2 regions of the Stenotrophomonas sp. YJH_SMC_101-4 genome follow, and region 1 is predicted to be linked to the other one. Evidence: riboswitches for the same ligand, from Rfam matches in the RefSeq annotation. Region 1 holds a riboswitch; the other holds the start of a gene.

Evidence for each region. A riboswitch is a leader RNA that binds a small molecule or an ion and turns the genes downstream of it on or off. The one in region 1 is predicted to bind thiamine pyrophosphate.
Region 2: linked by a shared signal. The riboswitch ahead of thiC (phosphomethylpyrimidine synthase ThiC) and the one ahead of AC5P8D_RS19675 (TonB-dependent receptor) in region 1 are both predicted to bind thiamine pyrophosphate.

The regions. Positions count from the first base shown of each region.
Region 1 is NZ_JCAFTP010000006.1:235,842-239,479, reverse strand. Features, by position in the region: gene AC5P8D_RS19685 (glycine zipper 2TM domain-containing protein) at 7-414, shown strand; gene AC5P8D_RS19680 (phosphotransferase enzyme family protein) at 543-1,667, shown strand; TPP riboswitch at 1,711-1,806, shown strand; gene AC5P8D_RS19675 (TonB-dependent receptor) at 1,877-3,638, shown strand, end outside.
Region 2 is NZ_JCAFTP010000004.1:672-4,309, forward strand. Features, by position in the region: gene AC5P8D_RS14340 (BCCT family transporter) at 1-1,322, opposite strand, end outside; TPP riboswitch at 1,568-1,669, shown strand; gene thiC (phosphomethylpyrimidine synthase ThiC) at 1,752-3,596, shown strand.

The DNA of each region.
Region 1 (3,638 bases):
ACGAACATGCTCAGTACTTCCGCACTCAGCTTCCGTGGTCTGGCGATGGCTCTGGCACTGGTGGCCAGTGTGGCCGTGGTCAGCGATGCCAGCGCGATGTCGAGGAAGGACAAGCGCACCCTGGTCGGCGCCGTGGTCGGTGGCGTGGCCGGCAACCTGCTCTCCAACGGCGATCCTGCCGCCACCGTGGGCGGCGCCGTGGCCGGCGGGGCGATCGGCAACCTGACGACCTCCGACCGCCGCGACCGTCGTTACTACGACAATCGCCGTTACGACGACCGCTACGATCGCCGTTACGACCGTGGCTACTACCGCAGCGGCTACTACGACCGTGGCAATGATCGTCGCTGGCAGCGCGAGCGCTACTACGACAACCGCTACTACCACGACCGCGGCCGCCATCGCGGCTGGTAAGAAGCGCGGCAGCATCACCGCAGCTGATGCACGGACGGGCGGGTCGATGACCCGCCCGTTTGCGTTGGCCGCGTGCATGGCGTTGAATGCGCAGCCTTGGATGTGACTTTCCCCACCGGGGCTGCGGCATGAATTCTTCTTCCCACCGCGTGCAGGGCCTCAACAACGACGAGGTCGCTGCCGACTGGCCACCGATCAGCGCGGCGGCCATCGCGTGGCTGCGCCGGCGTTACCCGCAGCTGGGCGAGCACAGCCAACCGCGCTGGCACAGCCCCCGACCGCTGTCGGCCGCCGCCATCGTCGACGGCGTGGACGGCGCGCTGTTCATCAAGCGCCACCACCACAGCGTGCGCAGTGCGGCCTGCCTGGAAGAAGAACACCACTTCATCGCCCATCTCGCCGCCGCCGGCGTGCCGGTAGTACAGGTGCTGCCGGCCACCAATGGCCACACTGCCGTCGAGCATGGCGAATGGACCTTCGAGCTGCATGCGGTTGGCGTCGGTGAGGACCTGTATCGCGACGCGGTGTCGTGGTCGCTGCTGACCGATATCGCGCAGGCCCGTGAAGCCGGACGCGCACTCGCACAGCTGCACCGTGCCGCAGCCAGCTACCACGCGCCCCAGCGCAGCACCCATGTGCTGGTCGCGCGCGACGATCTGATCCGCGCCGACGATCCGGTCGCGGCCATCAAGGCAGGGCTGCACGAGCGCCCCGGGCTGGCCCGCTATCTCGCGCGCATTCCGTGGGAAGCGCAGCTGCAGCGTGACGTGTTGCCGTGGCATGCCGGCCTGGCCAGGCGCCTGCGCGACGAGCCGCGGCTGTGGGCCCACAACGACTGGCATGTTTCCAACCTGCTGTGGCGCGATGGGCAGATCAGCACCGTGCTGGATTTCGGCCTGGCCTCGCCCACCAGCGCACTGTTCGACCTCGCCACCGCGATCGAGCGCAACGCGGTGGCGTGGCTGGAGCTGGAGCGCGGCATGGAGGCGGTGCGCATCGATATCGCGCTGGCCCTGCTCGACGGCTACCGCCAGGTACTGCCGCTGTCGGCGGCACGCGTGCACCTGCTGGCCGACCTGCTGCCGATGGTCCATTTCGACTTCGCACTGTCCGAAGTGGAGTACTTCGAAGGTGTCACCGGCTCGACCGCGAATGCCGACGTGGCGTGGCAGCCCTTCATGCTGGGGCACCCGGCGTGGTTCCACAGCGCGCCGGGACAGGCACTGCTGCAGGCCCTGCACGCGGCAGCCTGAAGGGCGCCGGCTCGCAAATCCGTACCATTTGTAGTGAAATGGTCACCTGAAGCGGGGGTGCCTGGATCTGCCAGGCTGAGAGAGTCCCTTGGAACCTGATCCGGTTTGCACCGGCGTAGGGAGCTTTGAGCCGCAGCCACACCCCCGTCATGGGCCGGTGCACCTGCGCGCCGTCGCTTCGTCTCCCTTGTTGTCCGAAGACGAATCGAATGAACCGCTGCCTTCGCCCCACCCTGCTCTCCCTCGCCCTCTGCGCCGCGCTGCCGCTGCACGCCAGCGAGGCCGAGGCGTCCCCTGATGCGGCTGCCAATGGCGCCGAACGCTCGCCGACCGAACTGGCAGCGGTGCGCGTGCAGGCCGGCAAACCGAAGGCCGATACCTCACGCGTGAACGCCTTCGGTGGCGGCAGCTGGAAGGACACGCCGGCCTCGGTGAACGTGCTCGAGCGCGACTACCTCGATCGCCGCCAGGTGCGTTCGCTGTCCGAGCTGGCCAGCAACGATGCCTCGCTGGGTGATGCGTATGCGCCGGTGGGCTACTACCAGAACATCGCCATCCGTGGCTTCGCGCTGGACGCCGCCACCGGCTACCGCTTCAACGGCCTGTCCATCGCCGGCGAACAGCGCCTGGCGCTGGAGAACGTGCAGTCGGTGGAGATCCTCAAGGGTGAAGCCGGCCTGGCCGCAGGCGTGATGGCGCCCGGCGGCATCATCAACTACATCGGCAAGCGCCCGGCCGAAGTGCGCACCGCCACGCTCGGTACCGATTCGGAAGGCTCGCGCTACGTCGCCGTCGATGTCGGCCACTGGATCACCCCGCGCTTCGGCCTGCGCCTGAATGCCGCGTGGGATTCCAGCAATTCCTATGTCGAGCACGCCGATGGCCGCCGCAATTTCTACTCGCTCGCGGCCGACTGGCTGATCGGCGAACGCGGCAAGCTGGAAGTGGATGCCAACTACCAGACCAGCTCGCAGCGTTCGGTGTCCGGCTACCAGCTGCTGGGCGCGCGTGACCTGCCGCGCGGCGTCGACCGCGAGCACCTGCTCGGCTACCAGCCGTGGCAGCGCCCGGTGGATATCGCCAGCACCAACATCACCGCACTGCACACCTACGACTTCAATGACGCCTGGCAGTCGCGCGTGTCGCTCGGCCACAGCCGCTCGGTGATCGATGACAACGTCGCCTTCGCCTACGGTTGCTACTACGCCACGCAGTGCGCCGACGGCAGCGTGCCGGGCAACTACTTCGCACCCAATGGCGACTACGACGTCTACGACTACCGCAGCCCGGACGACACCCGCCGCAACCAGCAGGCCCGTGCCGAGCTGCGCGGCCGTTTCGAGACCGGCAGCGTCGGCCATGAGCTGACCCTCGGTGCCGACTACTTCCGCCGCACCGTGGACAAGCGCCCCAGCGTCAACGAGTACGTCGGCACCACCAACATCCACGAGGCACCGGTGCCGGTGTTCGAGCCGTCGCCGAAGATGCCCGGCCCGTCCGCACGTCGCCTGGACAGCCGCCAGACCGCCTTCTTCGCGCTGGACCGGATCAGCTTCGGTGACGACTGGCAGTGGCTGGCCGGTGGCCGCTTCGTGCGCCTCGACGAGCGCGCCTACGACAAGCGCGGCACCCCGCAGCGCCACAGCCGCCTGTCGCGCTTCCTGCCGCAGACCGCGCTGGTGTGGAAGGCCACCGACCAGCTCAACGCCTATGCCAGTTACGTGCGCGGCATTTCGCTGGGCCAGGAAGCGCCGTTCTGGACCAGCAATGCCGACACCTTCCTGCCGTCGGTGCAGTCGCGCCAGCTGGAAGTGGGCGTGAAGTACGTACCGGTCGAGGCGTTGACCCTGGGTGCGGCCGTGTTCCGCATTTCGCAGCCGTACCAGTACGCCAGGCCGGACAACAGCGACGTGGGCTACACCTTCGTCGAGGAAGGCACCCAGACCCACACCGGCCTGGAGCTGACCGCCA
Region 2 (3,638 bases), on a different contig from region 1:
GCAATGCCGACACCCCACGCCACTTTGTGCTTGCGCAATGGCTCGCCAGCGTCGTCCGTGGACATGCTGGCCAGTACCAGTACCGCAGAATCAGCCGAGGTCACGAAGAAGATCATCAGCAGCACCAACGCGATGCTCGACAGAAGAAGAGGCAACGGAAGGCTGTCGAACATGGTGAACAGCACTGTCTCGTAGCCGTTGCCCAGCGCCTGCAGCAGGTCGGCCTGGCCGAAGATCTGCATCCAGATGGCGGTGCCGCCGAACACCGAGAACCAGAAGAAACCCAGCAGCGTCGGCGCCAACACCACGCCGATCACGAACTCCCGAACACTGCGGCCTCGCGAGATGCGCGCGATGAACGAGCCCACGAACGGTGCCCAGGAAATCCACCAGGCCCAGTAGAAGATCGTCCAGTCGGCCACCCAGGTGCTGGACGAGAACGGCGACATGCGCAGGCTCATCGTCACCAGCTGATTGAGATAGGAGCCCAGCGTGGTGGTGAAGGTATTGAAGATCGCGCCAGTCGGGCCGAGCACCAGCACCAGTGCCAACAGCAGCGCCGCCAGTGCAAGGTTGAAGTTGGACAGCCATTTCATGCCGCGGCCGACGCCGCTGAGCGTGGACACCATGTACAGTACGAAAGCCACTGCGATGATGGTCAGCTGCAGCGGCACGCCCGCCTGCACGCCGAACACGCGTTCCACGCCGGCCGCGATCTGTACCGTGCCGAAGCCCAGTGCTGTAGCCACGCCAACCGCGGTGGCGACGACCGCGGAGATGTTGACCATATGCCCGATCCAGCCACGATGGTGACGGCCGATGATCGGTTGCAACATATCGCTGATCTGGCCACGGCCGTTGCGGTTGAACTGGAACCAGGCCATTGCCAGGCCGATCAGCGCATAGATGGCCCACGGGTGCAGGCCCCAATGGAAGAATACGTAGCGCATGGCAGCACGCGCAGCGTCCATGCTTTCAGGTGCCAGCCCTTCCGGTGGTTTGCTGAAATGCGAAATGGGCTCGGCGGCGCCCCAGAACACCAGGCCGATGCCCATGCCGGCGGCGAACAGCATCGACATCCAGCTGGCCCGCGAAAATTCCGGTTCGGCGTCTTCGCCACCGATGCGCAGGTTGCCGAAGCGGCCGAAGGCCAGGTACATCAGGAATACCAGGGCCAGGAACACGACCAGCAGGTAGAGCCAGCCGATGCCGCGGATGAGTTCGCCGAGGATGCTCTGCACCACGGTATTGAAGGGGCCGGGTGCAACACCGGCGAGCAGCACCAGCAGCAGAACCAGTGCAATGGAAACGCGAAACACCATGAAGGGGCTTCTCCGATCAAGGGATTGAGGGGAGCGAGCAGAGCTTGCTGCGAGGGGCCGGCGACATGCAGCACAGACCGGGCAGGGGCCGCGAAGGCGACGAGGAAACACCGGCCGCAGCGGCACGATGCGCGTGCACGTTACTGAATGCGATGTCACGGTTCTGTTAATACAGAAACAGCGGATCCACGCCGTGCGTGGATGGAACAGCCAGGAGCTGCGGTGCGTTCTATGGTCTAATGCGCACCAAGAAGCGGGGGTACCGCGGCCATGTGGCCACGGTTGAGACAGTCCCTTGGAACCTGATCCGGCTCATACCGGCGTAGGGAAGCTTTGCAGTGCAGCCATGCCCGGACTCCGCCCAAGGACCGTCCGGGAGCGGCAGCAGTGCGCCGCCGCTTCGTCCCTGACCTTCCTGGACGATGCCCGATGAACGCACAGCTCTCTGCCCTGCAGCAACAGGCCAAGCAACTCTCCGAATCCGTGACCCGGCCCATCCCCGGCTCGCGCAAGATCCACGTGCCCGGCTCACGTCCGGATCTGCAGGTACCGATGCGCGAGATCGCGTTGACCCGCACGCCGACGCTGTTCGGCGGCGAAGAGAACGCACCGGTCACGGTCTACGACACATCGGGCCCGTACACCGATCCGGAGGTGCGCATCGATCTGTCGGCCGGTTTGCCGGAACTGCGCCGCGGCTGGGTGGAAGAGCGCGGTGATACCGAGCAGCTCGAAGGACTGAGTTCTTCGTTCGGCCGCGATCGCGAGCAGGACCCGAAGCTCGATGCGGTGCGCTTTCCCGCGCGCAGCCTGCCACGCCGTGCGCGTGCAGGTGCCAACGTCACCCAGATGCACTACGCGCGCCGTGGCATCATCACGCCGGAGATGGAGTTCGTCGCCATCCGCGAAAACCAGCGCCTGGACGCGATCCGCGATGCCGGCCTGCTGCAGCAGCACCCGGGCGAGGCATTTGGTGCCTCGATCCAGAAGATCATCACACCGGAGTTCGTGCGCGATGAGATCGCACGCGGCCGCGCGGTGCTACCCAACAACATCAACCACCCGGAAAGCGAGCCGATGATCATCGGCCGCAACTTCCTGACCAAGATCAACGCCAACATCGGCAACAGCGCGGTGTCCTCGGGCATTGCCGAGGAAGTGGAGAAACTGGTGTGGGCGATCCGCTGGGGCGGTGACACGGTGATGGACCTGTCCACCGGCAAGCACATCCATGAGACCCGCGAGTGGATCATCCGCAACTCGCCGGTGGCGATCGGTACCGTGCCGATCTACCAGGCGCTGGAGAAGGTCGACGGCCGTGCCGAAGCACTTACCTGGGAGATCTTCCGTGACACGCTGATCGAGCAGGCCGAGCAGGGCGTGGACTACTTCACCATCCACGCTGGCGTGCTGCTGCGCTACGTGCCACTCACCGCCAAGCGCGTGACCGGCATTGTCAGCCGTGGTGGCTCGATCATGGCCAAGTGGTGCCTGGCGCACCACAAGGAGAATTTCCTCTACACGCATTTCGAAGACATCTGCGAGATCATGAAGGCCTATGACGTGACCTTCTCGCTGGGTGACGGCCTGCGCCCGGGCTGCATCGCCGATGCCAACGACGCCGCGCAGTTCGGTGAGCTGGAAACGCTGGGTGAGCTGACGAAGATCGCCTGGAAGCATGATGTGCAGACCATGATCGAAGGCCCCGGCCATGTGCCGATGCAGCTGATCAAGGAGAACATGGACAAGCAGCTGCGCGAGTGCGGCGAGGCGCCGTTCTATACGCTGGGCCCGCTGACCACCGACATCGCGCCGGGCTACGACCACATCACCAGCGCGATCGGTGCGGCGATGATCGGCTGGTTTGGTACCGCCATGCTCTGCTACGTGACGCCGAAGGAACACCTCGGCCTGCCCAATCGCCAGGACGTGCGTGATGGCATCATGGCCTATCGCATCGCCGCGCATGCGGCCGACCTGGCCAAGGGCCATCCGGGCGCGCAGGTGCGCGACAACGCGCTGAGCAAGGCGCGCTTCGAGTTCCGCTGGGAAGACCAGTTCCATCTTGGCCTGGATCCGGAGAAGGCCAAGGAATTCCATGACGAGACGCTGCCGAAGGATGCGCACAAGCTGGCGCACTTCTGCTCGATGTGCGGTCCGCACTTCTGTTCGATGAAGATCACCCAGGACGTGCGCGACTACGCCGAGGCCGGCATGAAGGAGAAGTCGGCGGAGTTCCGCGCGGCCGGTGCCGAGGTCTACCGCCAGGGGTGATGCGGAAGCGGGGGTGCCGGCCAGCGGCCGGCACTACCGCTC